Regions from separate parts of the Flavobacterium chungnamense genome, predicted to be linked through region 1. Evidence: riboswitches for the same ligand, from Rfam matches in the RefSeq annotation. Region 1 holds a riboswitch; the other holds the start of a gene.

What was found. Region 1 has a riboswitch for S-adenosylmethionine ahead of ABD771_RS10180 (hypothetical protein). Riboswitches for the same ligand answer to the same signal wherever they lie in the genome.
Region 2: it holds a riboswitch for S-adenosylmethionine, as region 1 does, so the genes downstream of both, ABD771_RS03080 (homocysteine S-methyltransferase family protein) here and ABD771_RS10180 (hypothetical protein) in region 1, are expected to answer to the same signal.

The regions. Positions count from the first base shown of each region.
Region 1 is NZ_BAABCS010000018.1:110,649-127,119, forward strand. It holds gene ABD771_RS10100 (hypothetical protein) at 1-990, opposite strand, end outside; gene ABD771_RS10105 (HNH endonuclease domain-containing protein) at 1,035-2,102, opposite strand; gene rhuM (RhuM family protein) at 2,113-2,556, opposite strand; gene ABD771_RS10115 (5'-nucleotidase) at 2,630-3,568, opposite strand; gene ABD771_RS10120 (hypothetical protein) at 3,771-4,328, opposite strand; gene ABD771_RS10125 (hypothetical protein) at 4,332-4,670, opposite strand; gene ABD771_RS10130 (hypothetical protein) at 4,682-5,569, opposite strand; gene ABD771_RS10135 (matrixin family metalloprotease) at 5,926-6,501, opposite strand; gene ABD771_RS10140 (L,D-transpeptidase family protein) at 6,523-6,933, opposite strand; gene ABD771_RS10145 (hypothetical protein) at 7,050-7,418, opposite strand; gene ABD771_RS10150 (DUF3293 domain-containing protein) at 7,422-7,838, opposite strand; gene ABD771_RS10155 (N-formylglutamate amidohydrolase) at 7,901-8,644, opposite strand; gene ABD771_RS10160 (PP2C family protein-serine/threonine phosphatase) at 8,702-9,421, opposite strand; gene ABD771_RS10165 (hypothetical protein) at 9,552-9,998, opposite strand; gene ABD771_RS10170 (hypothetical protein) at 10,001-10,363, opposite strand; SAM-I-IV-variant riboswitch at 10,426-10,520, opposite strand; SAM-I-IV-variant riboswitch at 10,670-10,765, shown strand; gene ABD771_RS10175 (hypothetical protein) at 10,826-11,140, shown strand; SAM-I-IV-variant riboswitch at 11,136-11,231, shown strand; gene ABD771_RS10180 (hypothetical protein) at 11,439-11,864, shown strand; partial or broken gene ABD771_RS10185 (Sir2 family NAD-dependent protein deacetylase) at 12,073-12,330, shown strand; tRNA gene ABD771_RS10190 (tRNA-Ser) at 12,480-12,564, opposite strand; gene ribB (3,4-dihydroxy-2-butanone-4-phosphate synthase) at 12,723-13,853, opposite strand; partial or broken gene ABD771_RS10200 (LptF/LptG family permease) at 14,224-15,645, opposite strand; gene lolA1 (outer membrane lipoprotein periplasmic chaperone LolA1) at 15,651-16,292, opposite strand; gene ABD771_RS10210 (DNA translocase FtsK) at 16,294-16,471, opposite strand, start outside.
Region 2 is NZ_BAABCS010000004.1:170,199-186,669, reverse strand. It holds gene ABD771_RS03100 (carboxypeptidase-like regulatory domain-containing protein) at 1-183, shown strand, start outside; gene ABD771_RS03095 (hypothetical protein) at 341-2,581, shown strand; gene metK (methionine adenosyltransferase) at 2,638-3,924, opposite strand; gene ABD771_RS03085 (T9SS-dependent choice-of-anchor J family protein) at 4,149-5,078, shown strand; SAM riboswitch class I at 5,230-5,336, shown strand; gene ABD771_RS03080 (homocysteine S-methyltransferase family protein) at 5,409-6,398, shown strand; gene metH (methionine synthase) at 6,398-9,073, shown strand; gene metF (methylenetetrahydrofolate reductase [NAD(P)H]) at 9,144-10,100, shown strand; gene ABD771_RS03065 (hypothetical protein) at 10,097-10,387, opposite strand; gene ABD771_RS03060 (acyloxyacyl hydrolase) at 10,627-11,715, shown strand; gene ABD771_RS03055 (head GIN domain-containing protein) at 11,728-12,477, shown strand; gene gldA (gliding motility-associated ABC transporter ATP-binding subunit GldA) at 12,593-13,495, opposite strand; gene ABD771_RS03045 (M28 family metallopeptidase) at 13,616-14,548, shown strand; gene ABD771_RS03040 (prephenate dehydratase) at 14,791-15,618, shown strand; gene ABD771_RS03035 (pyridoxal phosphate-dependent aminotransferase) at 15,720-16,471, shown strand, end outside.

The DNA.
Region 1 (16,471 bases):
ATCATTTAATGATGAAGATTTTATATTTATATCAAGTTTCTCAAATTTATATTCTTTGAATTCTACTTTTTCTATTTGTACTGGGGTTTGAAAAAAACCATTTTCTAACTTTGAATTAGTTTCACAAGGGAATATAGTTATGCCATTATTTATTAATATTTCTTTTGGATTGACATTTGTGAATAATTGTAATCCACTAAATTCATTATTGATTACAAATGCTAAAGCAAATTCACCATGAATAGATATAGGTTCATCAGTTATTTTAGGTACATAATTTTCTAATTTGAAATTTTTTAATTTATTTTCAAACCATATTTTATAACATTCGTCAGTTGTTGAACGCTGTAATTTATCCCTTAATTTTCCATCTGAATATCTTAGAACTCTATTCATTATGGTTTCATAACTCTCATACTCAGAAAATTCTAGTTGATTTTTATATAGTATTTTTTCAAGTTCTACATTTTCATCATTTGTAAGTACAATTTGAAATTTAATAAGTCCTTCATACCTATGCTTTCCAATTTTTCTATTGATAAATTTAGGATATGCTTTCTCAATAGAATAAAAAAGGGAGTCATATTCAGATGGATTTTTTAGCGTTTGGAGTTTTTTGTAATTTGCATTTTCTACTGAAATAGTATTTTTTAATATGGATAAAATAATGTAGCTAAAAAATGTCATTGGAATTTTTCTATCAATACCTGTATCGTACAACACGATAGAAAATTTTAAGTCAGAGTTTGTCTTTATTTTTCCATTTAGCCTCGTGTCTCTCCCACCTTTGATAAAAAGAGAATCAAATATTGTAAATCTCTCGTTTTCATCTGCTAAAACACAATTAATAAAATCGGTTAATAATCCAATATTTTTGGTGGTTCCAATTTCATTTATTATTTCTTCATCGCAATAGAGTATTACTTCCTCTGTTTTATTTTCATTGAAATAATAATCGATTAATGCTTCATTCCACTTCTTGTATGACATTTTTATTTTTTTCTATTAAAATTATATAAAATCAAATTATGAAATTAATTACATTCATTCATAAAAACAAAACCATTATTACTAGCAATAGTTATAAGAGGTTGAATTGTGTTTGAAAATTTATCCTTTTCAAAATTATTTAAATCTGGAAAAATAGTAAGAAATTCATCCATGTGTTTACTTTTAGAATTATGATGTTTATTGATTTCAAATGCTACTTTTTGTAAATCAAAAAATTTATCAAAATACTTTTCAAATATAGGAAGTTTATCACTTTTAGATAAATTAAAGATTTTTTCAATTGGCAGTAAATTCCAAACCAAATCATGTGAAACAAAAGCATGAGGTACAAAATGGTCTAGAGCATAATTCTTTTCGTCAAAATACAATTTAGTATCTGTGAAAATACAATTTATTGAACCTAATTCTTTGAAAACTAATTTCCAATATTCATTAGTTTGTTTGGTTAAACCATTTCTAATTGCTGGTTTAATTAACTTATTTGGAATGTCAGGAATGTTAGGATTTCGAGTTTGAAGAAATAAAGCCAAATTCCAATAACAGAAATCTTTCAATACTTTAGCATTAGATTTTAGATAAGAAGTCCAATTAAGATTAATAGAAATAAAATCTTTGTGCAAAGCATATAAACTGTCATTCACAAAGGATTGTGAATCAGAATATATTCTACTTTTTTGTTGATTATCAGTTTCATTATTGATTTTTGGAAACCAAGGAGACAAAAACCAATGTGGAACATTTTTATCAAAGTGGAATAGTTGATTTATAGTTTCTTTATTATTTGAATTTTCTAAACATAAGTCAAGTTTACTTTTTTTTTCGTCAATTGTTAAATTTTCTAGGTTTAAAATTCTTTCAACTGCAATTTGTAAGTTGTCTTGTTTTCCAAATGAAATATGAAAATAATTTATGGTATACCAAGAATTACTTATCATTCTTGAAAATATTTTTCTTTTTGGAATTTCAACATTTCCTTCTTCAACTAATTCTATAATAGCAATTAACCAATAAAATTTATAAGTAGCCGAAGTACTTCCAAAAGCAGATGCTAGTTTATTTATTGGTAAATTATTTGAGTAAGGTAAGTTCATTTTAATTAATTTAAATGCTAGTTGTCATGTTATATAAAAAAAAGTGTTTTGTAAATTTGTTTAACGAACCAAAACAAATAAATTTTACAATGAATTCTTTCAATACGTTAGTAGCCCAAATTCTGAACTGTGTTGCTTTGGTAGAATTTACAAGATAACCTACAGAAATAATAGCATCTAAATTACAATATTCTAAATATCGAGTCACTTCTCGTTCGCTTTCAATTTGAATTGTTCGCAATTTCCGAACAGTTGCCACTTTTTCTAATTCTCCACTTCCGTAAATAGTAGCAAGATGTTCACTAATAGTTGATTTTCCAACACCAAAAAAGTCTACCATTCTTAGTTGTGTAAGCCAAATAGTTTCATCTTGTATATAAGCTTCAATTTTCTCATAACCGCTTGGAGCAAAATATGATATGGAGTTGTTGTTACTTGGTAGTATATCACTCATAGTGTTTGGCTTTTGGGAGTAGGTATTTTTCGTCAACTTTTTTTATAATCTTATGAAGGCTTCAAATTATGATTTAGTTATCCTTATTTTTCTGTAATTGATCCAATGGAGAATCCGTTTCATAGGGCACTTTACCAGAGGGCACCACTAAAGAGGTAGATTGCAAATGAGTATCTTGGTCATCAAAGAAAATATGGGCTCCAAAAGCTTCCAATACATGGTCTTTAGCCAAGCCTCCTAAAAAATACACTTCATCTACATAAACACCCCATTTTCTCAAGGTTTTAATTACTCTTTTGTGCGAAGGAGCGCTGCGTGCCGTAACAATAGCCAACCGCAAGGGTGAGTGTTCTATTTCCATTGGAAAGTGTTCTTGTATTTTAGAAAGTTTAATTAATAATTTAGCAAATGGTCCTTCGTTTAAGGCATCATTTTCATGTTCTTTTTCATAGTCTTGAAAAGAATCCAAACCTTCGGTTTTATAGCGATATTCCGATTCCTCAGAAAATAAAACTGCATCGGCATCAAAAGCTATTTTTACTCTAGTGTCAATAGGATTAAAATCAGTAGGAGGAGCATACAAATAAGCTGCAGCACATTTTTTAGAATCAATCACGCGTTGCACTTCGGTACTATCTTTAGATAAAAACAAATCAATGTCATACGCCTCAATATAAGGAGACAAAGGTTCTCCACCAGTAAAAGCCACTCTGGTAATATCCAGTTGGTGTTGTTCTATCGAGTTTAAAACCCTAAAGCCTGTTTCGGCACTATTACGAGACATAACAACCACTTCAACTATTTTCTTATGGGCAATTTTATTCAATTCCAACAAACTTTTAACCAAATAAAAAGCAGTGCCAGGCGCTAATAGTTCCTCTTCTTTTTCTAATTGATAAGCTCTAAAAGCAGCAATACCTTGACTTTGAAAAAGATCATTTTCAACTTCAAGGTTAAACAACGCTCTCGTAGAAACGCCAATCACTAATAGTTCAGAAAGGTCAACAGCCATCAAATAGATTAAAAATCAAATATACCAAAATACAACTATAAAAAAAATTATACATAAATTAATTCCAAACTTAAAACCAAACATCAAAAATAAATTTCAGTATAGACAAATAGTGTCGATAATAAAAAAAAACAGCTGGCAATAAATTAATGAACTCTAAAAATCGCATTTTAATTCACCTTCATAGTTTTCAATTAGATAACTATTTTATTATTATATTTGATAGTTTAATTATTTCAAGTAGTCTTTCAGGATTATTAGAATGTAAAATAACCCTTTCTAATTGATTTTTGTAAATGTATTTGTTACTCTTTTCCAAATTTTCAGTTTCATTCATCAATTGTAAATTGGAATAGTGATTTAATATTTTCATGTCTTCTCTGTTTTGTCCTAAACTTTGTGGTACACAATGATCGATATGAAGTCCCTTGTCTGTATGCTTTAGATCCCCATAATTCAACCATTCCAAAAAGTTTTGGTAAGAAATTCCAAGTATAGTTTCAGTTCTAGAATCTTTACCAAACCGTTTTAATGAATTTTTTAACAACTTTCTTATCTTGTGGCATTGCCTACATTTGGTATGGATTTTTCTCTCCCCATTAATAACTCTAGAATCAAAATCATTAAAATCTAAAAATAATTTGCAATCACCACATTGTCTTGATACTAGAAGGCCATTTTCAATTTTATGTTTTTCAAGATTACTGGATGTAATATTGATTTCAATTTTACCTATTTTATGGTCAATAATATGTTTCATAAATTACTTAATAAAAATTGTTTTTTCAAAGTTCAAATACTTTTTCAATATCGTTTTTGAAAATGATTCGTTGTTAAATTCTTTTAATAATTCCAATTTTAAAAAATATTGTTTATTATCATTAATTGATTTAAAATAAAGTAAAGAATATATTAATTCGAAAAGTTCATCATACTCATCAATACCCATCTGAATTTCTTCTTCTGAAAATTGCGCTAATAGTTCTTCATCAGATGCCTTCTCTATTTTTAAACTCTTTTTCAACTCTTCCGACGTAATTCCTATTGCATCATAATAGTCATTTAAAAAAGCAGTTGTCTCTTGCTTAAAAGGTTCTTCCATAATAGTAAATTTTAATATTTAGAGTAACTACTTAAAAAAATTAAGAAATCATCAAGATGTGTTTTAGTATTGTTATCAAATTCCTCAAGTAATTCAGTTGAAAACTCAGAGTTTGCTTCAAGTAAATCAGTTACTTTACCAAAAAAAACAATTTTATAATCCGTTAATACAGCATTCAAATCAGTAGTAAAATCCTGGGGTAATTGCTCATATAAACCAGTGTTAAAATAGTCCAAATACACTTTTTGCAATGAATCAAACACCTCAATTGGGATACTTGTATATTCTTGATTTATATGGTCCAACAGAACTAGAGCAGGGAGCAAGTTTATCCATTCCTCTTCATTGTTAATAAAGTAGAATCCACCGCACCCCATAGTATCTTCCATAAACAACGCATATCCGTTTAATAATGGTTTATGTTTAGTAGCATTGAATAAAACACTTTCATAATTTTCAAAACCTGAAAAGCAAAAAGTAAACGTTTCAAAATCAATTTCAGCTTTCTCAGAAGTATTGATAAATCCCATATCAATGCCAATAAAAACGCTATTCGATATTGGTCCACAAGCAGTTCCTGAATCACAAAGTTCAAACAAAACGGTATTAGTATGGTTCTTTAACTTTACATGCACCAAAACATCAAAAGCTTTAGTTGCTTCTGAAGCATCGAATTTAAAGTTGTAGTTGTTATATTTTCCTTCAAGTAGCTCTTCTAATGCCTCATTATAGAGAAGTCTAATTTCTGGTTTTTCATCAATGAGCTTTCCTCCATCAATATCTATAAAATGAAACAAAGTAGCAACAGAAGAATGATAATTATCCTCATATAAAAGTTGTTCGCCAGTAACAGGACAATAAAAAGGAGTTGCTTTCCTAGATAAACGAAGGTATTGCATAGAGTAGTTAAATTAGTATGAAGATATCAATATTTTTAATTTAATACAAATATAAATCGCAACATCGCCATATTGTGTCTGTGTAAAATATTTGGATAAATTAAAAAGTGTAAATAATTGCACTAATCACACTTTCTTGTTAATAACCAAATACAAACGATTAATAATATCAGCCAAAGTACCATATTGTTCATTTTGTAAATTTTAAATTAATCTTTAGTATGATAAAAAATATAACCAATTATTAAACCGATAAAGATAAAAAACCCCAATCCTTCTAAATAGGTTGTCAATAAAAACAATACAACTAAAGCTAATATTATAACAATGTAATATTTCATAATTTATGATTTTAATTATTTATGAATCACTTTCGAACACTTAGAACAAAACCATATTTTTTCTCGGTCCACTTGTTGTATGGTGCCTTTGGCATCATTCATCAAACAATCTTTGTGATGGGTGCAATGTATAAGTCCTAAATTATGGCCAATTTCGTGCAGCGCTACTTTTTTAAGACGAACTAACATTTTTTGTGTAGTTACACCCTTTTTAAGTCTAAAAGTGGAGATAACACAGGTTTTTCCTGGTCGTAGTCCAAGTCCAAAAATGCCCCATTCGGTAAACGAAGTACTTTTTCGGTAGGCGATATCTTTTTCTGTAATTAGTAAAAGATTTTCATTTGATTTGAATTTATTTAAAATTTTACTGGCTTCATAACGGGTTTTACTAGCGGCTAAAATATCCTTTGTAAGATTTACTTTTGGTTGAATTACACAAGTATAGCCATAGAAATCAGTAACTGAATTTTTAACGTAGGTAAGGTATTTTTGATTTACATCTCCAAGCGGTTGGATGTAAATAGTTTTTGGTGTATGGGTAGTAAATGAGCAAAAAATCCCAACCAACAATAGCAATACTATTTTTTTCATAATTCTATTTTTTATAAATTGTTATGGTTTAATTTCAATTGTACAACCTACGCTAACAGCAGCATACAATTCATCTATTTCGGTATTCGTAACGGCAATACAGCCTAAAGTCCAATCTTGCCAACGGTGGAATTTACCAATGTAACCCTTTCTATTTTTTAAGCCATGAATTTTAATATCACCACCTGCAGGTTTGCCCAATCTTTTAGCTTTCGCCATATCATTTTGATTGGGATAAGAAATGCCCAAGTTTTTATGCCAACCACTATTCGGATTTTTATCATGGATAGAGTACATTCCTTCAGGAGTTTTTTGATCGCCTTCATATTCTTTAGCACCAACTGGATTTCTGCCTAATGATATAGTATATGTTTTTATTAATTTCCCTTTGCTGAATGCTAATAATTGATGTTTTGATTTGTATACTATCATAGCATCTATTTTTGAATTTTTAGGTAATTGATATTCAGGATAAAAGTAATATACGAGCCATCCTAAAAGAAATAAAAAAGAGAAAACAAAAATTTTTTTCATGGGAACAAAAATAATTATTTAGTTAGTCTATAGTCAAATCCAATATCTTTTGGCATTATATTGGGATTATAATCATATAGCCAGTAATTGAGTTCTTTTAAATGATGTATAAGCACGCTGTATTTAATTTGATTTTTTTTAAGGGTAAAGTAATCAACATCTTCTTCAAAGTTCAGTTTCATATAATTGTCCAACGATAATTGACTAACTTTATTTTGAATTTCTCTGATACTTACTCCTTTTGTAGTTATTCCTAATAAATTAATTTCAGAAATAATGAGTGAATAGGAGGAAAATACGCCTACTTTTTCACCCCTTTCATTATAGTAATGAATGGAGTGGATAGCTGTTTTCTTTTTTTTATAATGGGTGTTATACAACATAGGTTACGATGCTATAGGTACTAAAGTAATTAATCTAGCAGGTTGATTTATTGTGCCATATACAATTGCGTTTTGTTGGTATTTATTCCCCAATGCAATCGCTTGCTCTTCTGAAATATTGGCTACAAAAAAACTAGGTTCTGGTGGCCAATTTCCAATAGTGTCTTTTCCTTCTGCTTCAAGTATTTTATAATCTTTCAAATCCAATTTTAATGATTCGTTTAATGCGCTATTTTCTTCGATTGGTAAAACATTAGAAAACGGATTCCAAGCGGTTATAAAGCACCAGTTTGTAATTTCATTTTCTTTTAAAAAGGTTTGTAAAGCTTCGTTTTCTTGTCCAATAAAAATTGCAATTTTGGATTGAATTATTTCATAACAAGTAGCTTTGTAAGCTTCTAATAGAGTAGTTGGTATCATAAGAGTGTACTTTAGGTTTGAATGGAAGTACAGAAATAAATAAAATTATTTTCTTATACAAATTAATACTTGTTTTTTAGCATTTTTAAAAAGTCTTGAACTACTTGCTTTATTGCTGTAAATTGTTCTGATTTTTCATTTCCTGGCTCCAGTAAATACAATCCTCTATTAATTTCTAGCATAATAGAATGTACGTTTGGATTTTTTTGATAAAAAGCCATTGGTACTATGGTACCACTATATGGCCAGTCTACTCCTAAACTATATCCTTTTTCTTCAAAAAATGCAACGGAAGCATCGATGAGGAATTGTGGCGTATGAAAAGGGTCAATCCCAATATTAAAATCAGGACGTTGAGGAGATTGATTTAAATCGCGAGTAACGGGTGTCGAAGGATAAGAGTGGCAATCAACGATTAAACAGGTTCCGTTTTTTTCCAATTCGTTAGAAACCGCAAAAGTAAATTCATTATGATGCTTCCAATAGTACTCTTGCATGATACTATTTCTTAGATTTGGTGTAACTTCTCTCATTAATTCACCTGAATCAAAATGCGTATAAACAGCACCCATTCCATATTTTGACATTACTTCATCAGCATCATTTTCAAATCGTTCTACGTCGCAAAATATTCTAGAAAATGGAGCTTTAATCAGGATATCCGATGACGAGAAAAACAATTCGTCGGTGTACCAATCGGTTAATTTTAATTGTTCCTTTTCAATTTTTAATTGGTCGTTGATATAACCATCATAGAAAGGTATAACAACAGAAGCATGTGGTATATGTAAGAGTAATTTTTTCATTTTGATTTAGTTAAATTGATTTTGTGATTGATAGTAACTGATTTACTGATATTTTTTTTAATTTTCATTTATTCCAATCTGATAAAGAATAGCCGAATAATTATCAATAGAAAATTGTGCACATTGTTGGTTGATGGTCGTTATGATTTCAGTGCATGAATCATTAGATTTAAACAGTGCCATTAAATCATCTTCAATGAAAGCTTCTAATACGCCATCTGAAATCAGTAAAAAATAATCATTTTCTTGAAGGTCTGTTACTATATGACAATCTAGTGGAGTAGGAGGTTGGTTCCCATTTATGATTCGTGTAACTTGATTTTTATTGGGATGAAAATACTGTTCTAGTGTTGTGATTTCACCTTTATCAATAGCTTCGTTAACCCATGTATGCCCTTTTGTTTTATAGTTGCAATGTCCATTTCTGATATGGTAAACTAAGCTATCGCCAATCCAAGCAATTTGTATTGACTTGGTTGTCAATCGAGTCAAAGCAATAGTGCTAGCCATTAGCATCATGGATGAATTTTTCTTCTTAAATTGTATAATTGCATCCGCTATTGTAACTTCTAAATTCGATAATTCGAAATTAGGATTGTTTTTATAAAAGTTATTTACAGTTGCTGCCACTAATTTTGAAGCAACTTGACCATTCCCATTTCCTCCCACGCCATCACAAATCAGGTAAAGTGCTTCTTTTTCAAATACTATAGTATCTTCATTTACAGCACATTGTCCTTTTTCGGTTAAATAAGCTTCTGATTTGATGTATATCATTATTATTAATGTTTTTTAGTTAGAAATGAGAATGATGGTTGCTTTTTTGTTCTTTGACTTTATTGTTTTTGAAATATTGTTTAACCTTAAATTCTTTGATTTTACATAAGCATTTGTTTTAAGTTACTAATTATAAATAATGTTGCACATTCATACCAATCACTTTGTTGTCTTGTGTAAGTAATGTACCACCACCTGGAATATTGGTACTAAATTGGATACCCTCTTCATCAAAATAATAAGATGTTTCAGGACCTTCCACCAAGCACATTTTGATGGGTTTAGCTTTCTCTGCTTCGATTTTGTTTTTAATCCATAAACAATGTTCAATAATTTTTTCATGAAGCGGTGCGGAATACTCTTGTTCGAAATCTTTTATCTCTTGTTCAGAAATACCATTGATATGGGTGCCTGGATAATTAATAAAATCATTGTTTTTATTAAAATGGATTGGAATTTGCATAAATAAAGCATAGCCCACTTTTAGTATTACATAAGGGAACTTGCCATAACCATCTTTAAACATTTTATGTTCGTGCCAATTTTCGTTTTCTTTATTTTTTGAATTAGTATCCATAACTAAACAAATAAATTAATATGTGTTACCTCATTTAACTTAAAACTAATCGGAAGAGGTAATAAAAGAATCTTTTTGTACTGAGTCGTAATGGAAAACTGCATTTCAGATTCGTTACAATTAAATGCGGCTCCTTTAAATAGAATCCCATCATCTTCTTGATTAAAATACAACAAAACATAGGGATACATTTTGGTAAGTTCAAGTAAAGTATTTACCTGTTGGTGTTCTAATTCAATAAATAAAGGCAAATTACCTTCTTTAAGTTCGTGCACTTTTAAAAAAGTGTCCTCCGTTTTTTTGACCACACCCTCAATTTGAAGGGAAGTGTGGTCATTAAAAAAAACGTACAATACATTTTTCATACAAATAATGATTAAGTTAAACTATCGTTACTTGTATTTCGAAAATAAGGTTTGTCTGGGTAAACTTACGTTTATTTTGACCGGACGGGCCCGTATTGTTTTACCACCGTGGTGTCTACACTCGGTTGGTACCCTAAATGGGTTCGAAATACTTTGCAGAGATATTAATAAACTTTCAATCTACAAAATTTTTAACAACATTTCTATATAAATAATTTTAAAGTTATTGATAATTAATATTTTAAATAATTTTTATTTTATTAAAATATTTTTATTGTATGTTTCATTTTTTTTATTTAATTATGCACCCAGCATCTGGAAGGAATTTATTTCCTGCCAACCGATCAGCTCACGACACGGTGGTTTAGTATGCGGAACAGTCGTTCAAATGTGTTGAGAAATATTATTTTTTACCGTTTTGATACGACATGACAATAAGTGTATAATTTTAATTGCTATGTTATGAATCAGTTTGCCGAACAAAGAGAGCAGTGGATTAATCAATTCAAGAGTTATTCTGATGAATCGTTAGTCAAGACTTTTAATGGAAATGTAGGCCTAAAAACTTTCGGAGTTTTACTCAGTATATACCTCAATACTTTGGAGCAAGAAATAATAAGTAGAGGTTGGGATTATTCTGAAATTATTTCAATTTGTCCGAAAACGAATACCTTACTTTCAGTCTCTTATGCATTTCCTGTTGAATTAATAGGTAATAAATTAGTGCCTATTAAAAATTACTTTTGGTTTAATAAACAAAAAGTATATATTAATTAAGCATCAAGATAATCCATTGGGTTAGCCAACCGATCAACTCACGACATGGTGGCTTAGTATGCAGAACAGTCGTTCAAATGTGTTGATAAATGCAATTTTTAGTTACATTTTTTTGGCATAACAGTAGTTTCATTTTTAATTTGTTATGTTTATGAAAACATCAGCTATCTCATTAATTGAGAAAAATAATACAGCGATAACGATATTTATGACCATTTAAATAGTTTGTAAATTCAAAAAAAAACTCAGAGGAAACATATTTTAGTAGTTTTTATATTCAAATATAAAGCATATAATAATGAAAATTAAAAAATTAAAATCCATTGGATTCAATATAACGGTCTTTTTACTACCATTCTTATTCATGGTAATTGTGAATGAAACAATTGCCCTTAAAAAGAAGGAAAAAGGCTATCGAGTTAACACGATTGAAGCAATAAATAGTAATAAAGCAGATGCCAAACAATGTACGTGGATATGTCATAATAACACGTTGTATTGTAAAAAACATCATACGAAATGGCTAAAAACCAGTTTTCCATATACCGACCCAATTTATTTTGGAACCATTCGATTACTAATGGCAACAGGTAATTATGGAGCAGCAAATATATTGCTATATGTAGTTTTCTTTCCTTTGACGATTGGAGTACTTATTATTTGGAATCGTCATTTAACTATAAAAATCGCAACTCTAAAAAAGCATAAAAATGGAAATAATTGAAAACTTAGGTGGGCAACTGTATGTGTATTGCACCGATTTTATTATTAACATGTCAAATCTAGTAGGAATATCTTATTATGAATTTAATTTCATTGTTTTTTGCATAGTGTATCCATTTCTTTTGCTGTTTTTAGGAATTAGGTTTCTTTATTTGAACTATAGCTTATATAAGTTTAAAAAATCGACACTGTAATGCAACAAACAAACCATATCGTTTTTTTTTAACCGGAGCCGTATCAGTCAAGAAAGCTGCATTAGTACCTTTCGTGATGCCAATGGCTTATGGAACAAGCACAAAATAGAAGAGGTAGCTTCACCTGAAGGTTTTGACAAGAATCCGCAATTGGTTTTAGATATTTACAATGCAAGAAGAAGACAATTAGATCAGGTAGAACCTAACGAAGCGCATCATTTGATTGCCCAATTAGAAACCAAATACAAAGTAACTGTAATTAGGCAAAATATCAAGAGTGGAATTTATAAGCTAAAAACAGCTTTAAAGGCTTGTATTCTTTGGTAAATAGATTTTAAATTGATTGTGGGCTAAATGTGGACTAGGGCTAGAAATAAAAAACCCTAACTAATTCATAATCAATTGTTAGGGTTTTAATTATGCGGAGAAAGAGGGATTCGAACCCCCGGACCTGTTACAGTCAACAGTTTTCAAGACTGCCGCATTCGACCGCTCTGCCATTTCTCCAGTAAGACGCACATACTTCCGTATTGCGGATGCAAATATAGTAACCTTTTTTTGTTTTCCAAATAGATTTTAAACAAAAAAACGATTAATTTTTATTATAAAAACTAATCGTTTCATTTTCTATACTTTAGAAATTTAAATTCTGCTTTTTTTTTGCATTAATAACCCACGTAATCTGTGATTTCTAATCCATATCCAATCATTCCTACACGTTTTGTGTGTTGCGTATTGGTGATTAATCGTATTTTAGAAATGTCAATGTCGTGCAATATTTGGGCTCCAATACCAAAATCTTTCGCATCCATTCTAATTTGTGGTGCATTAATGATTCCTTGCTCTTGTAATACTTTAAGTTCTTTCAAACGATTCAATAAATCTAAAGATTGTACTTCTTGATTTATGAAGATAACGGCACCTTTGCCTTCTTCGTTAATCAATCGGAACATATCATCCAGTTTCTTGTCGGCATTGTTGGTCAAGGTTCCTAAAATATCGTTGTTGATTTGTGTCGAATTGATACGTGTCAGAATAGAATCGCCTTTACTCCAACTTCCTTTGGTTAAAGCTACGTGAACTTGTTTATTGGTGGTTTGTAGATAAGCTCTCAATCGAAAAGTTCCAAAACGGGTTTCTATCTCAAAATCTTCTTTTTTTACAATTAAGCTATCGTGTTGCATTCTGTAAGCCACCAAAGCTTCAATGGAAACTAACTTTAAATCAAACTTCTTTGCCACTTCAACCAATTGTGGTAAACGAGCCATTGTTCCATCTTCGTTCATGATTTCAACAATAACTCCAGCCGATTTAAATCCAGCTAAACGTGCAAAATCAATTGCAGCTTCTGTATGACCAGTTCTTCTTAAAACGCCACCTTGCTTTGCAACCAACGGAAAAATATGACCAGGACGCGCTAAATCATATGGTTTTGTGTTTTCATCTACTAACGAAAGAATCGTTTTTGCTCTATCGGAAGCAGAAATTCCTGTAGTAACGCCATTGCCTTTCAAATCTACAGAAACCGTAAAAGCAGTTTCCATGTGGTCAGTATTGTTTCTAACCATCGCTTGTAAATCCAATTCTTTACAACGACTTTCGGTTAATGGTGCACAGATTAATCCACGACCATGTGTAGCCATAAAGTTAATCATCTCGGGAGTTACTTTTTCGGCAGCAGCCAAGAAATCGCCTTCATTTTCTCTATCTTCATCATCAACAACGATAATAACTTTACCCTGACGAATGTCTTCGATAGCTTCTTCTATAGTGTTGAGTTGTATATTATTTGACATGATCTTTATTAGTAGTTAATGTGTTCAAAGCTTTTTTTGTGTAAAGGTAAAGTAAACCATAAAAAGGAAAACCAGTTAATAACGAAATACCCATACCTGGTTCAATTGTTATACATTGAGCTTTGCTTATTTTTGAAACTATTTGTTGTGATTGATATATAAAATATAGTAATACTATAAGACTTAATCCAAACAAAATTGTGGTGATAATTGAATTATTCATAAACCATACTATACAGGTTATGAATGTTATAGCATAAGCGATTAGCCCAAAATTGGCATACTTTTGATGTTTTTCGATATGTGATTTAGTATCAAATAAGGCATCAATAGTTTTCGGAGTTGCAATAGTCGCATTTTCTTGTGTTTTTTTTGTGAAAAACTTTTGTAAAGGAAGTAAAACACCATCAAAACTTACCATACCTCCAATGTCATTAATAGCTCTATACGTGAGTAAAACAGCTAGAGGAGTTAATACAATCGACGACATCCAAACGCCCATAAAGGGTGTCATTCCGTCTTCTTGAGCTACTCTTTTTCCAAAAGTATTGATAAAATGGAATACAATAAAAATCGCTACTGCAAATACAATAGGTAATCCCAAACCACCTTTTCGGATGATAGAACCTAGAGGAGCACCAATAAAAAACATTAACAAGCATGAAAAGGCAATCATGTATTTATCATGTAGTGCAATCCAATGTTTGTTGATACTTTTCTGTTTAGCTTGCATTTCAAAAATGGAACTGTCAATAGAAAAAACAGTGTTTTCTATATTACTGAAGGCAATTTTTACTATCTCACTTTTCTGACTATCAGTAAGATTAGCCAATAAATTATTTGATGAAACTTTAGTTCTTACTTGTGTACTATCAGGTTGATAGAAAGTGTTTTTTATCCCAGTGCGCAAATATATATTCTCGGTATAGGAGCGAAGGTCTTTTTTATAATTGGTATTAAGTGAATCAATAGTAAATTGTAACTCACTAATATTTAGCATGGTATTGGTATTAGAAATATCTACTTCGTCCATACTTGTCTGATTCAATTTGGATAAATCAATATTTATTACATCACGTTTGAAGGTTCCTTTAGCAAATGGAATTCTAGGACGTTCTTCATATTTTTTTGGAATTATATCTTCATAATAGTTTCCGTCTGTTAAAACTAGTTTTAAAGTATTGGATGACTCACTACTTATTAGTTCACCTTTTTTAGCTTTTATAACTGTAGTGTTTCCTTCACCATTAGGAAGTTTCCTGTGAATGGTAACACCAGTTAGAAAGTTTCCTTTTTCACCTGATTTTTTATCTACTTTGATGGTATAATTTCCAACTTCACTAAATTGGCCTTCAGCAATAGCCATAGCTGGCTTAACTTGAGCAATATTTCGTCTAAAGTTAATGAATTTATATTCAGCATAAGGAATTACATTATTGGCAAAGAAAAAGGATAAAATGCTTAGTAAAATTATAAATACTGTGATGCTTCTCATGGTTCTCTGAAAAGAAATTCCAGAAGATTTCATTGCGGCAAATTCGTAGTTTTCTGCCAAGCTTCCAAAAGTCATAATAGAAGCCAATAATACAGATAAAGGTAATACTAATGGAACGATTCTTGGCATGGAGAAGAGTAAAAATTTTACGACCAAAAGGAAGTCTAAATCTTTACCAGCCAACTCTGAAATGAATAGCCAAACGGTTTGAAGTATGAATATAAAAAACAAGATTACAAATACCGTAGTAAATGTAATCAGGAATGATTTTAATAAATACTTATCTAATATTTTCACAAAAGCTAATCTAATTTATTGATGTAGTAGTTAGGATATTTACTCGCTACAAATGTAAATTGATTTTTTGACAATGGCTGATTGGTTTTGAAAGAATTAACAGTCAATGTGGTTTTTGTGCCATTTTTGCCAACTTCTATAAGGTTGTAAATGGTTTTAGTTTCAACATCAATTCCCAACAAAACCTCTTTACGTTGGTCTTTCGCGCTATTCGGAATTAATTTGATGTATTGAATTTTACGTCCTTTAATGTTTTGAGAAATATCCATAGAATATTTATAACCACTATTGAAAAACGTTAGCATTTTGGCAGGTGTAATAGCTTTATCATCTTTGTCATTTACACTTGAAATAGTAACTTCTTCATCTTCAGGATTTATAGTATAGGATTTTTTTCCGTCGTAAATTTTAGTTACGCCCATAAAATTAAGAACATACTTATTTCCTTCTAAAGTAACATTTCCCTTGCTTTCTTGGTTGATGTTTTCTTTGGCGTTATTCAAAGTGTATTTAAAATCAATAACGATGTTTTTATAACTTTTGATTTTTTCAGTTACATCGTCTAAAAGCTCTTTAGCCTTTTTATCTTGTGCATTAGCGGTTAAACTAACAAAAAGTAGTAACGCAATTGACAGAAATTTATTCATTTTAATTATTGTTTTGTTCATTGTTTAAAAATTGATCTAAAGCTACCAAGTCAGGAATGTTTACACTTCTAGCTTTGCTGCCTTCAAAAGGTCCAACAATTCCGGCTGCTTCTAGTTGATCTATTAGTCTTCCGGCACGATTGTAACCTAGTTTCAATTTTCTTTGCAATAATGATGCC
Region 2 (16,471 bases), on a different contig from region 1:
CTTTCAGCAAGTTTAATTTATCAAAAAACAAAAGATAGTAAGTGGGAGTATAAAATCGCTGCTACCAATATTTTAAATACTAAATCATTGAATGATGATAGTTTTTCTCAATTCTCTACTAGAACATCTCAATATACAGTTCAGCCAAGATATTTAATTTTTACTTTGAAGTATAATTTGTAAAATTTTTAGATTAAAAGATTAAAGGAGTTGTCAATGGCAGCTCCTTTTTTATTTGTAATTAAATGTTGTAAAATAATATCTAAAAATAGTTAGAAATAAAGTTTGTACATTATAATTATTAGTAGCTTTAATGCTTGAAATTTATATTTAAAATCAAATGAAAAATTACGTTACACTTTTGTTTTTTGTTTTCTCTTTTAGTTTGTTTTCACAAAACAATAAATTAGAAACAGGCGAGTATTCTTCGACAACTCCGGCAGCAGAATCGCTTAAGATGATTTTATCTGATAACAATAAATTTCATCTATCCATACTATCGGGAACTTATGAGGTTGTAAACGATTCAGTTTATTTTAAAACATCTTATGATGATACGCCAAAATTTGTTCTAGAATACTCAAATCCAAATCCAAAATCTGATAAAATTACCATCGATTTAGGAGAAAATTCATTTTATAGATTTTATAATGTTTATGTAGGAATTCAGAAAACTAGTGATACTGCAATAGAATATAAAACGATTAAGGAACTTTTAAATATCACAGATGATTTTGACTATGAAAGAAAACAATTAAGTTTTGAGATAGATAAATCTAGTTTCATATATTTTGTTGAAGAGAATTTATACAAAGAATCAGTTATCGAAAAATATCAAATTCCTAATAATGTATCTCAAATAAAAGTGACCTATTATTCAAATGATCTTGGAAGACTTAATTTAAAAGGATTTTATGACCAAACTAATAAAAAGTTAATCGTGGCTGAAGGGAAAATTCCTTTGAAATTTTCACTAAATAAAGATGTGAAAAAGGATGTTCTAAAAGAAAAACCAATTGAAAAACGGGTTGAAAAAGATTGGACCTATCCTGGAAAAAAAGAGATAAATAATTATGATACTGCTGTTGATACTGCTGTTGCTGTTGTAGATACTTCTTACGTGCCATCTTACATTTTTAAATTGAAAATTGACAGTAATTTAAAAGATGCTTTAAAACAAGCAAAATCCCATAAAAATCAATTTTTAGTTGTAATCAACAATCCAAATAGCAAAACATCATTATCTAGTTTTAATTCCTTCATAAAGAATTATGAATCTGAAGCTGGTTACAGCATGTATGATGGGTATGTTCCTGAAAATGATAGATTTATTTTTTATTTTACTTCTAAAAAAGATAAAGAAACATTAAAGAATTTAGGAGTTTTGAATAATGAAACGCTACTAGTTTTAAATTCAGAAGGACAAAAATTGTATGCGGGTAATGTAGATAATTATCATGATAGTTTTACCTATTATAATTCCTCAAGCACTTATTCGGAATTGATTGGTATTAATGCTAAGCTTAAGTCAGATGCAATGATTTCAAACAAAAAGGCAACACTAGAAGATGTTGAGAAACAATTATTAGAAGTTTCTAAACTAGAATTTTTACATAGTAATGAAGAAATCACAGATAAACCTATTGTTAATGAAGTAGCAGTCGATTCAACATTTTCTGTTTACGGTTTTGATATTTTTAGACAAAGAAAAAATGTTTATCAACTAAAAACTAAGCAAGATGTTTTAAAAGAAAAATGGTCTAAAATTCTTGAAAATAGATTGTTAGAAAAAGAGGTGAATTTTACAACCGTTGATATTATTCTAAGAGAATTTAATTATGATGGATTCAATAAAGCTTTATACAATTCATCTGAGCCAATTGTAATTCCAACCGATTTACAATCTATAAATTATATTAATAAACATTATAAAATTATTACTAACACAAAGTTTAACGATACAGTGGCAACCAATTATGATTATTACAATTTAAATTATACGCTTATAGGTGTTCTTGATAGGAATTCTGATTTAAGTAATAATCCTTCTAAAGAATATCAAACAAAGGTTTTAAAGTCATATAAAGATTTATTAACTATTACAAATAACAATCTTCTAGTTAAAAATAGTTATATGAATGCATTAAAGAGATCAGAATTTTTTGAAGAATTTCTTGTGCAGTATGAAGATTTTTTTAATACTATAGTTAAAGAAAACACCAATTTAATTGAAAATTTAGATAATGCTTACAAGCAAAATAACGAAGCCGGAATTGGTTGGAATGATTTTAAATATGAGTTTGCAAATAATGCAAATGAAGCCGCCTGGACAGTTGTAGAGAAAAACAAAGATGTGAATTGGGTAAAAAAAGCTATTTTTTGGAGCGAAACCAGTTTAAAAATCGAAAAAGATAATAGCTATTATTTAGATACTTTAGCACAACTTTACTATAAAAATGGTGAGAAAGAAAAAGCAATTGCAACAGAGTTAAAAGCAATTGAAAATATTAAAGATAATTCTACGGAACAAACCGAACAGTACAAGATTGTTCTAGAAAAAATGAAAACAGGAGCTTATTAAAAACCAAAAACCTGACTAAAAATAGTCAGGTTTTTTTTATAATTTCTTTTGAAATATTACAATCCAAAAGCAGCTTTTACTTGATCTACAAAATCTAATTTTTCCCAAGTGAATAATTCAACAGTAACCGTTTTAGGTGCTCCATTTGGAAGTTGAAACGTTTTAGTAACTGTTTCAGGAGTTCTTCCCATATGTCCGTAAGCAGCAGTTTCACTATAAATTGGATTTCTTAATTTTAAACGTTGTTCAATAAAGTACGGACGCATGTCAAATACTTTTTCAACTACTTTGCTAATTTCCCCATCAGTCATGTTTACTTTTGATGTGCCATAAGTTACTACATTAATAGAAGTAGGTTTTGCAACTCCAATAGCATAAGAAACTTGAACTAATACTTCATCACATAATCCTGCTGCAACTAAGTTTTTAGCAATATGACGTGTCGCATAAGCTGCTGAACGGTCAACTTTACTTGGATCTTTTCCTGAAAATGCACCACCACCGTGAGCACCTTTTCCTCCATAAGTATCAACAATAATTTTTCTTCCTGTCAAACCAGTGTCTCCATGTGGTCCACCAATTACAAAAACTCCAGTTGGGTTAATGTGATAAGTGATGTTTTCATTAAATAAATGAGCATATTGAGGATACTTTGCTTTGATTCTAGGAATTAAAATAGAAATCAAATCACTTTTAATTTTAACCAACATCTCATCATTAGCCTTGTCTTTGTCTTCTCTAGAGTTTGATAAAGGTTTAATAAAATCATCGTGTTGAGTAGAGATTACAATAGCATCAATACGTTGTGGTTTATTGTCATCAGAATATTCTAATGTTACTTGAGATTTAGCATCGGGACGCAAATAAGCAATTTCATTATTTTCTCTTCTTAAATTAGCCAATTCAATCAACAAAGCGTGAGATAAATCTAATGCTAAGGGCATATAGTTTTCTGTCTCATTAGTGGCATAACCAAACATCATACCTTGGTCGCCTGCACCTTGCTCTTCTTTGTTAGCTCGGTCAACACCTTGATTAATGTCAGCAGATTGTTCGTGAATTGCCGAAAGTATTCCGCAAGAATCTGCATCAAACATATATTCGCTTTTGGTATAACCAATTTTCTTGATTACATCTCTCGCAATTTGTTGAACATCTAAGTAAGTATTTGATTTAACTTCTCCAGCAAGAATTACTTGTCCAGTTGTAACTAAAGTTTCACATGCTACTTTTGATTCAGCATCAAATGCTAAAAAGTTATCGATTAACGCATCACTAATTTGATCAGCAACTTTGTCTGGATGTCCTTCACTCACTGACTCTGACGTAAATAAATAAGCCATAATATAATTTATTTTAAAATTAATTTTTGTGAAGAAAAAAGAAAAATTGCAAGTAAAAGCTAAAGAAGGGATTCTGCTTTAGCATTTTTTTAAGAGGTTGCAATCAGTTCAAATTTTTCCTCATTTATTTGTGTTGCAAATTTAGAAAAGTTTTTAAGTAAAAAAATATTTAATTGTTTTTTTTTATATATTTGTCTTTAATAAAATTAATAAATATACATACTATGATGAAAAAACTACTTTTATTATTGTGTTTTGCTCCTTTTTTAGGTCAATCACAAGTTGTTTACTCTTTTGGATTTAACGGAACAACAGCTGCAATGTTAACCGCTGGATGGGAAGTTACCAATCAAAGCTCTCCTGTATATACTGGAGCCCCTACTTGGAGTATCCCAGCAACTGCACCAACAACAACATTTGCAGGTGGTGGACAAGCTGGAGGAGGAACTTCTTTTGCTTTAATTAATTACACTAGCACAGGAACTTCTTCAACAGCAGGTACAGGAACTATTAGTAACTGGTTAATTTCTCCAGCAGTTGATGTGCAAAATGGAGATGTAGTTTCTTTTTATACTAGAATTGGTAGAAATGCAGCAGCTTTGTATGCTGACAGATTACAGTTAAGAATGAGCACTGCAGGTGCGTTTACTTCTTTACCTTCTGGAGGTGCTACTGGTTTAGGAGATTTTACTAATTTGTTAGTTGATGTTAATCCTGATTATGATTTAACTTCTTATCCAACAGCATGGGGTCAGTATACTTATACTGTTACAGGATTGTCTGGATTAACAAATGTTAGATTTGCATTTCGTTATTTTGTTGAAGACGGTGGACCTGGAGGTGCAAATTCTGATATAATTGGTTTAGATACTTTTTTAGTTGATAGACCAGCTGCTAATACACAAGATTTCTTTACAGGAAACTTTTCAATTCAACCAAACCCAGTAAGTGATGTATTCACATTAAATACTAAAAACGGAGTTGCAATTGAAAAAGTTGAAGTATTAGATATTAACGGAAGAATTGTTAGTCAAGTTAATGGGTCATCTACAGAAGCTTTACAAGTTAATGTTTCGGACTTAAATTCTGGTGTATACTTCGTAAGAGTACAATCAGATTTAGGTGTTGGGACATCAAAAATTATAAAAAAATAATTAAATATTTTTAATGTTTGATAAAAGGAGCTGCAAAGCTCCTTTTTTTATGGAATTATATCGTTATCGTAATATTTTTAAACATATTATACGTTTTTTTTGTAATTCTAATTTCTATGTCATTACTTTGTAGTGTTCATAAACTTATTGATTGTTATCACGAAAGCCCGAGGGAATAGACCCGATGAAAGCTTAGCAACCCTACACTGTAGAAGGTGCTACATTCTAGTTTAAAGTAAATTTAAGCAAAGATAACCACGAGATTTTCTTCTCACTTTCCATGATAACATATAATTAAACAACAGCAACTTTAAAAGTTGTGCTATTTATATGTCAAAAATAAACCAAGCAATAAAAGAAAGAATCCTAGTTCTCGATGGAGCCATGGGAACTATGTTACAACGCAACAATTTTTCTGAAGAAGATTTTCGTGGCGAACGTTTCAAAGATTTTCCTCATCCCTTAAAAGGAAATAACGATTTACTTTCAATAACACAGCCAGAAGCTGTAAAACAAGTCCACCGTCTGTATTTTCAATCAGGAGCTGATATTGTTGAAACCAACACTTTTTCTGGAACTACCATCGGAATGGCCGACTACCATATGGAAGATTTGGTTTACGAATTAAATTATGAATCGGCCAAAATAGCAAGACAAGTTGCCGACGAATTTACAGATAAACCACGTTTTGTCGCAGGTTCAATAGGTCCAACAAACAGAACAGCATCCATGAGTCCAGATGTGAACGATCCAGGATTTCGTGCCGTTACTTTTGATGATTTAAAAATTGCCTATCGTCAACAAGTAGAAGCTCTAATCGATGGTGGTTGCGATGTTTTATTAGTAGAAACTATTTTTGATACATTAAATGCCAAAGCTGCACTTTTTGCCATCGAAGAAGTAAAAGACGAGAGAAATATTGATATTCCTGTCATGGTTTCAGGAACTATTACAGATGCATCAGGTAGAACACTGTCTGGTCAAACGGTCGAAGCATTTTTAATATCCATTTCACATATTCCATTATTAAGCATCGGATTCAATTGTGCACTTGGTGCTGATCAATTAAAACCTTATTTACAACGTTTGGCTATGAATACACAATTAAATATTTCAGCACATCCAAACGCAGGTTTACCAAACGCTTTCGGGCAATACGACCAAACACCATTAGAAATGCAAACTCTTATAAAAGAATATCTAAAAGATAATTTAGTAAACATTATAGGCGGATGTTGTGGTACAACACCAGAACATATCAAAGCAATAGCAGATGTTGCCAAAGATTTCAAACCAAGACAAATTTTAGAAACAATATAATGACGGAAGTAAAGAACAAATATCTAAAATTATCAGGATTAGAACCTTTAATCGTAACACCTGAAACTAATTTTGTTAATGTTGGTGAGCGAACCAATGTCACTGGTTCACGTAAATTTTTACGATTAATAAAAGAAGAAAAATACGAAGAAGCACTTTCTGTTGCCAGAGAACAAGTAGAAGGTGGCGCTCAAATTATAGATGTCAACATGGACGAAGGAATGTTGGATGGCGTTTATGCTATGACCAAATTCTTGAATTTAATTGCTGCAGAACCAGATATTGCAAGAGTTCCAGTAATGATTGATAGTTCCAAATGGGAAATCATCGAAGCTGGATTGAAAGTCATTCAAGGAAAAGGTGTAGTAAATTCTATTTCTTTAAAAGAAGGAAAAGAAGTTTTTGTACATCATGCCAAGTTGATAAAAAGATACGGAGCAGCTGTAATCGTAATGGCATTTGATGAAGATGGTCAAGCTGATACCTATGAAAGACGTATCGAAATTTGCAAAAGGAGTTATGACATTTTGGTTGATAAGGTTCATTTTCCAGCAGAAGATATCATTTTTGACCCAAATATCTTTCCAGTAGCAACAGGAATGGACGAACATAAATTGAATGCTTTAGATTTTTTCAGAGCCAGCAAATGGATTCGTGAAAATCTTCCTTATGCCAACATTTCTGGTGGTGTGAGTAATGTTTCATTTTCGTTTAGAGGCAATGACAAAGTGCGTGAAGCAATGCATTCGGCTTTTCTTTATCATGCCATCAAAAACGGTATGACTATGGGAATTGTAAATCCTGAAATGCTAGAGATTTACGATGAAATCGATCCAATTTTATTAGAGCATGTAGAAGATGTTTTGTTGAACAGAAGAGATGATGCTACAGAAAGATTATTAGATTTAGCAGAAAGTTTCAAAGGTGATTTCAAAACCAATGAAAAAGCAATTCAAGAATGGAGAAATAGTTCTGTTCAAGAAAGATTGACACACTCTTTAGTAAAAGGAATCGACGAATTCATAGAAATAGATGTTGAAGAAGCGCGATTAAATTCGGAAAAAGCTATTGATGTTATTGAAATTAATTTAATGGCAGGAATGAATGTCGTAGGCGATTTATTCGGAAGCGGAAAAATGTTTTTGCCTCAAGTAGTAAAATCGGCTCGTGTTATGAAGAAAGCCGTTGCTTATTTACTTCCGTTTATTGAAGCACAAAAAGATGGAAAATCTTCTTCAGCAGGAAAAGTATTGATGGCAACTGTAAAAGGTGATGTGCACGATATCGGAAAAAATATTGTAGCAGTGGTTTTGGGTTGTAATAACTTTGAAATCATTGATTTAGGAGTTATGGTTCCTCCAGAAAAAATTATTCAAGCAGCCGTTGAACATAATGTAGATATTATTGGACTTAGCGGATTGATTACGCCATCCTTAGACGAAATGGTTTATTTAGCAAAAGAGTTAGATAAATTAAATATCAAAATTCCAATAATGATTGGTGGAGCAACAACTTCACGTGCACACACAGCAGTAAAAATTGCTCCAGAATATAAAGAAACAGTAGTTCACGTAAACGATGCTTCGCGTGCAGTAACTGTTGCAAGTAATTTGTTGCAAAACGAAACGAAAGTAGAATATGCAAAAACCGTTCGAGAAGAATATGACAAACTTCGTGAAGGTTATTTAAGTAGAAGCCGTGACAAAAATTATCTTTCCATTGAAGAAGCAAGAAAAAATAAATTCCAATTAAATTGGGATAATTTTAATCCATCAAAACCAAATTTCATCGGAACAAAAACTATTGAAGTTGAACTTTCTGAGTTAGTAGATTTCATAGATTGGACACCATTTTTTCAATCGTGGGAATTACACGGAAAATTTCCAGCGATTTTGACAGATGAAGTTGTGGGCGAACAAGCCACAAATTTATTTGATGATGCTAAAAAGATGTTGCAACAAATAGTCACTGAAAAATGGCTAACTGCTAAAGGAATTATGGGAATTTTTCCAGCAAATACAATTAACGATGACGATATCGAACTAACAACTGACAACCGACAACCGATAACTTTTCTAACTTTAAGACAACAATCTCAAAAAACAGCAGGTGCACCAAACATTGCATTAGCCGATTTTATTGCACCAAAAGATTTAGGGAAACAAGATTATATTGGATGTTTCTGTGTAACCACAGGTTTTGGAGTTGATGAAAAAGCATTTGAATTTGAAAAACAATTAGACGATTATAATTCTATTTTGGTAAAAGCTCTTGGCGATAGATTGGCCGAAGCTTTTGCAGAATATTTGCATTTGAAAGTTAGAAAAGAAATTTGGGGTTATGCTTCTGAAGAAAACTTGAGTAATCAAGATTTGATTGATGAAGAATATAAAGGCATTCGTCCAGCGCCAGGTTATCCTGCTTGTCCAGACCATTTAGAAAAACCAACCATTTGGAAATTGCTTAATGTAGAACAAGAAATAGGAGTAACCTTAACCGAAAGTATGGCAATGTGGCCAGCAGCATCGGTTTCTGGATATTATTTTGCAAATCCAGAAAGTAAATATTTTGGATTAGGGAAAATAAAAGAAGATCAAGTTATTGATTATGCAAAACGAAGAGGCATTTCAACAGAAATAGCAACCAAATGGCTTGCACCGAATATAGCAGATTAAAAACAGTTGTCAGTTATCAGTTGCAAAATCAACAGAATAGCAGATAACCGACAACAGACAACTAAAAATTATGAAAGTAACTCAACACATAGAAAATGCCCAAGGAAAACCATTGTTTTCATTCGAAATTCTGCCACCATTGAAAGGGCAAAATATTCAATTTATTTATGACGGAATTGATCCTTTAATGGAATTCAAGCCGCCATTTATTGATGTAACATATCATCGTGAAGAATATGAGTTTAAAGAATTACCAAGTGGACTTTTGCAAAAGAAAATCGTAAAAAAACGTCCTGGTACAGTTGGTATTTGTGCCGGAATTCAGAATAAATATTCAGTTGATGCTATTCCGCATATTTTGTGCGGTGGATTTACTAAAGAAGATACTGAAAATTTGTTGATAGATTTAGATTTCTTAGGAATTAATAACGTTGTAGCTCTTCGTGGTGACGCTTTGAAAAACGAAACCTATTTTAAACCCGAAAAAGAAGGAAACGAATACGCATCTGAATTGGTAACTCAAATTAATAATCTAAACAAAGGAATTTATTTAGATGAAGATTTACAAAATTCAGCTTGTACTAACTTTTGTATTGGAGTTGCAGGTTATCCAGAAAAGCACATGGAAGCGCCAAGTTTGGATAGCGATATTCATTTTTTGAAAGAAAAAATTAGAAACGGAGCCGATTATATTATTACACAAATGTTTTTTGATAATAAAAAATTCTTCGATTTTGTAGATAAATGCAGAACAGCTGGAATTACAGTGCCAATTATTCCTGGGTTGAAGCCTATTGCAACCAAGAAGCAGCTGAATTTAATTCCACATCGTTTTTCTTTAGAATTGCCAGACGATTTGATTATGGCAGTTGTAAAAGCTAAAGATAATGATCACGTAAAACAAATTGGTATTGAATGGTGTATTGAGCAAAGTAAAGAATTAGTGGCGGCAGGAATTCCAGTTTTACATTATTACTCTATGGGTAAAGCTGAAAATATCAAAGCTATTGCTAAAGAAATTTTTTAATTAGATTCAATGTGGTTGTACAATTGTGTAAAAGCAATTGCCGAAATTATAATAAATAGTATTATAAAAACGAGTAAAGAGAGCATTATTGTTACAGAAGTCTTGTAATATTTTGGTTTGTGTTTTATTAATAGATAAACTGCTATTGAGTTTAAAATAGATATAGTTAAAAACCAAATTAATAAAGCTGAAACAGAATCAGAACTAATAAAGAATAGAAAAGCAATGATTTCAATAGTCATTAAAACCACTAAATTTTCATTTATTTTATTTGGGTTTATTATCATCTTTTTTGAACAAATTTAGTTTTTAATTTAGATTTTGCAAAAGACATATCCTAACTAGCCCTGATTATCTCACTTTGATTTTATTTTTATTGGTATTCGATGAATTTCATTTATAAAGAAAAGATTGAAACGAAAAGCAGGAATTAGGATTTCAAAAATTCCCAAACCATTCGCTCTAAATCAAAAAGATTTAATTCTTTAACTTATTCTGTTATATTTGTGCGAATTAATTTTTTAAAATGAGGAGATTTTACTATCTATTTTTATTGATTTCTTTAGGTTGTTTTTCGCAAAATAATCAAGATACTCCTGCAATAAGTGTAACTTATTTTAGAGCTAATGTTCTACCGCATACTCCAGATTTAGAACATCTTAAAGGTCATCCAAGTGGTGTAATGGTAGACTTTGTAAAACAAACTCATGGCAATAGCGAATGGCATGCAGCATACAATTATCCAGAGTATGGGGCTTTTTTTCTTTATCAAAATTTTAATAATCCCTATATAGGAAGTAATTATTCAGTTGGAGCCTTATATAATTTTTATTTTCTGAATAGAAATGTAAAGTTGCTTTTGTCTCAAGGAGTTGCGCTTACAACTTCACCTTATGATAAAGTCGAAAACAGTAAGAATAAAGCTTTTGGTTCAAAAATACTTGCCAATACCAACCTCGGCCTTTTTTACAAAAAAGAAAATATTATTGATAAGTTCGGAATTGAAGCAGGAATTCTTTTCACACATTATTCAAATGGTAGAACGAAATCTCCAAATAGTGGAATAAATACTTATGGTTTAAATCTAGGAATCAATTACAATTTTGAGAAATCAAAACCAAATAGTGTTGATTCAACTTTAGTTAAAACAGATTATAAAGAGCCTATAAAATACAATTTAGTTTTTAGATCAGGTGTTAATGAAAGCGCTGTTATTGGAAGTGGTCAACATCCATTTTATCACATAAGTGTTTATGCTGATAAAAGATTAAATAGAAAAAGCGCCATTCAATTTGGTACAGAAGTTTTTCTTACTACTAGTTTTAAAGATTTTATTAAATATAAATCTATTGCTTATCCTGAATTAAATTTAGATCCAAATACAGATTACAAAAGAGTTGGAGTTTTTATAGGTCACGAATTGTTTGTTAATAGAATTTCACTCGAAGCTCAAATAGGATATTATGTTTATGATCCATTCAAAAATGAAATACCTATTTATGATAGAGTAGGAATGAAATATTATATCACCAATAAAATTTTTGCCGGATTTACAATAAAAACCCATTTGTTTCTTGCCGAAGCATTGGAGTTTGGAGTTGGCGTTCGTTTATAAAATAATTATAACATGAAGAAAATAATAATTGCAACAGTATTATTTATAGCATTAATCTCCTGTGAAAAACCAAGTGATTGTATTGAATCTGCTGGAAATACTATTACAAAAATTGTAGAAGTAACACCATTCACAAGAGTTGAAGTTTACTCTGGAATAGAACTTATCATAACTCAAGGCACGGAATACAAAGTAGAAATTGTTACTGGAGAAAACATAATTGAAAACATTGAAGTTAAGCAAGAAGGTAATATTTTGAAGCTTAAAGAGAATTCGTCTTGCAACTGGGTTAGAGAATACGGACAAACGAAAGTTTATATAACTGCGCCCAACATAGAAGATATTTATTCTAAAAGTGATCGAAAAATTTCATCTAATGGTGTGCTTACTTATCCTATTTTAAGATTATTTGCATTAGATAAAGATGGTGATGGAAAAGAAGGCGCTGGTACAAGTGATTTTTATATTAATGTGAATAATAGTCAGTTAGTTATTGAAAATAATAATGTTGCTAGATATTTTATTTCGGGAAGTACAAACCAAGCATTCTTTAATTTCTATGCTGGAGATGGTAGAATTGATGCTCCTAATTTAACAGCACAAACAATCAAAGTTTTTCACAGAGGTTCTAATGATATGATTGTAAAACCAATACAAAGTATTGTTGGGAAAATGGTAAGTACAGGAGATATAATTCTAAAGAACAATCCGCCAATTGTAGATGTTGAAGAATTATATCAAGGACAAGTTATTTATAATTAGAAGTCAAACCAGCTTTTCACATCAAACATATTTACTAAATTCATTTTAATAAATATTACATAAAATGAAAAGGCTAAAAACGGTAATCTGTAATCTAAAAACTGCAATATGAATACTATTTATTAGCTGTTTTTTCTCTAAAAATCTGTTCTAAATTTTTACTTTTCAAGGTCAATTGAAGTGCACGTAATCCATTTTCTTGAGCAAAGTCAAAAACTGATGAACGTTTGTCTTCTTCAGTTTTAAAAGTTAATTCCCAAACTTTATCGTGTGTATTCTTGAATGATTTTAGATCTGATAATTTTGAAAATAAAGCTTCGTTAATTTCTTTATCAAATTCTACTTCGATAATTTGTTCCACAACATCTGAAACCAATTTGTCTAGTTTTTTATCGGTTACAATTTTTCCATTGTTGATGATGATAACTCTGTCGCAAATCGCTTCCACTTCTTGCATAATATGTGTAGAAAGAAAAACGGTTTTGTTCTTACCAACGTTTTTAATCACATTTCTAATTTCAACCAACTGATTTGGGTCTAAACCTGTTGTTGGCTCGTCCAAAATTAAAACATCTGGATTATGTAATAAAGCGGTTGCTAATCCAACACGCTGACGATAACCTTTAGATAATTGTCCGATTTTTTTATGACTTTCAGAAGATAAACCAGTCAATTGGATTACTTCTTCAATTCTGGATTTAGCAACTTTATAAACATCAGTATTAAATTCTAAATATTCACGAACATATAAATCCAAATACAACGGATTATGCTCAGGCAAATACCCAACCGATTGCTGCACAGCTTTCTGATTTTCATTTACATCATTACCATTTACTGAAGCTTTTCCTTCATCAGAATTGATGTAAGTCGTCAAAATTTTCATTAAAGTAGATTTCCCAGCACCATTCGGACCAAGGAAACCAACAATTTCACCTTTTTTCACAGAAAATGAAACATTGTCTAATGCTTTTTGAGCACCATAACTTTTCGAAATATTTTGAACTTCTATTGACATAACTTGATATTTGTAGCAAATGTAAACAGAAATATTTTTGATTTATTGTTTTTCTCATCACATTAGTTATTTTTTTAAATATCATTTCTATATTTACTAATTATAAAGTTAAAATAACTCATGAAAAAACTAATGTTATTAATGTTCTTGTTTGGATTGTCAGTTCAAGCGCAAGAGAAACCAAAAATCCTAAAGGAAGAAGTAACGAGAATCGAAACCGAATTAGCTTCCGATAAAATGCAAGGAAGAGCAATTTTTACACCAGGAATAGATTCTGCTTCGGTATTTATTGAAAAAGAATTTGCCAAAGTTGGGCTATCGTATTTTAATGATTTAAAAAATTACCGACAAGAATTTATAGCTAAAGGTAAATCGGCTAATAACGTAATTGGAATACTTCCTGGAAAATCTAAACCTGATGAATTTGTTATATTTTCTGCTCATTTTGACCATTTAGGAATGGATGATTCTGAAAGCGACAAAGTATTTAACGGCGCTAATGACGATGCTTCTGGTGTTACAGCCGTTATTGCTTTAGCCAAATATTTTAAAGAATTGAATACAAACGAACGCACCATTATTTTTGTAACATTTACAGGTGAAGAAGTTGGTGGATTTGGTTCCAGATTTTTCTCTAAAAATATGGATGCCGACAAAGTAGTGGCAATGTTCAACATAGAAATGATAGGAACAGAAAGCAAATGGAATAAAAATTCAGCTTACATTACAGGATTCGAAAAATCTGATTTTGGAGCTATTTTGCAAAAGAATTTAAAAGGTTCCAATTTCAATTTCTACGAAGATCCATATCCAAGAGAACAACTTTTTTACCGATCAGACAATGCGAGATTAGCGGCTTTAGGAGTTCCGGCGCATACAATTTCAACTTCCAAAATGGATTCTGAACCTAATTATCATAAATTGAGTGATGACGTTTCAACGTTGGATTTAGACAACATGACCGAAATTATAAAAGCAATCGCCATCAGTTCAGAATCTATCATCAAAGGAATTGATACACCGACAAGAGTGAAAAAGCTTAGAGGAAATTAAGTTTCACGAAAACGTTTCCGTAAGTTTTTTTTAAATAAATTATACTTGTGTAACATTTTTTGTTACTTTAGCGAAACATAATTAACAACAATGATCACAATTTTCACTACATATTATAACAATTTCTCTTATTTCTTTTTTTGGAAGAAACAGGGATTGTTATTGTGTTATGTAAAAAAGTAAATTATATAAAAACATAAATAGTAATCCCGATGCAAATCGGGATTTTTTTTTGACCAAAAATGAAAGAAAAAATAGCCATACAAGGAATTAAAGGATCGTTTCATCATCAAGTTGCCCTAGAATATTTTCGAGAAAATGTTGCCATTGATGAATGCTTGTCGTTTGAAGCACTTGCTGATAGTTTGATAAACAATAAATCGCAATTGGCGGTTATGGCTATTGAAAATTCTATTGCAGGTTCGATTATTCCAAATTATGCTTTGATTGATAAGAATAATTTCCACATTATTGGCGAATATTATTTAGATATTATTCAGAATTTAATGGTTTTAAACGGACAAAATTTAGAAGAAATTCAAGAAGTTCATTCCCATCCAATGGCGTTGTTACAATGTATGGATTTCTTAAAAAAACATCCAAATATCAAATTAGTAGAAGATAAAGATACAGCCGAAACAGCAAGAAGAATTCATCAAAATCAATTAAAAAATATTGCCGCTATTGGAAGTAAAGTTGCTGCTGAATTATACGATTTAAACATAATAGCACCAGAAATTCAAACTGTTAACAATAATATGACTCGTTTTTTTATCATTAGTAAAGAAAAAGGTCAAGTAAATAAAGAAGAAATCAATAAAGCATCCATAAAGTTTGAGTTAGACGACACACCAGGAAGTTTAGCAACAGTTTTAAATGTCATGACCAATTGCAAATTAAATCTAACCAAAATCCAATCAATGCCCATAATTGAAACGCCTTTTCAGTATTCATTTTTTGTAGATGTAGTTTTTGAAAAGTACAAACACTATGAAAAAGCTGTTAAAGTTTTAGAAATAATGACTAATCATTTTAAGGTTTTGGGAGAATACATATACAAAAAGCAATAACAAAAATCAAATTAGTTGACAATATCAATTTCAAAGTTCAATTAGTCAGAATTTTAAGATTTTGAATTTGTGATAATTCTTGTAATTCGTGGCAAAATAAAATGATACAAACAGCAAAAAGACTAGAAACCGTTCAAGAGTACTACTTCTCAAGAAAATTGAAAGAGGTAAGACAACTCATGTCAGAAGGAAAACCAATCATCAATATGGGAATTGGAAGTCCCGATTTGGCTCCACATTCGTCGGTAATTGAAGCCATTCAAAATGCTATGTTTGATCAAAAAGCACATGAGTATCAAAGCTATCAAGGTTTGCCTGAATTACGTCAAGGTTTTGCTGATTTTTATGCAACTAATTTTAATGTAGAATTAAATTCAAATACAGAAATTTTGCCATTAATGGGTTCGAAAGAAGGAATCATGCATATTTCATTAACTTTTTTGAATGAAGGCGATGAAGTTTTAATTCCAAATCCGGGTTATCCAACTTATGCTTCAGTAACGGGATTGATTCAGGCAAAAGCAGTTTATTATGATTTAAGAGAAGAAAATAATTGGCAACCTAACTTTGAAGCATTAGAAAAAATAGATTTGTCAAAAGTGAAACTGATGTGGGTTTCTTATCCACACATGCCAACAGGAGCAAATGCAACTTTAGAATTGCATCAAAAACTAATCGATTTTGGAAAAAAGCATTCTATATTAATTGTAAATGACAATCCATATAGTTTTGTTTTGAACGAAAATCCGTTGTCAATTTTTCAAATAGAAGGTTCAAAAGAAATTGCTTTAGAATTGAATTCATTGAGCAAAACATTCAATATGGCAGGTTGGCGCGTTGGAATGGTTTCAGG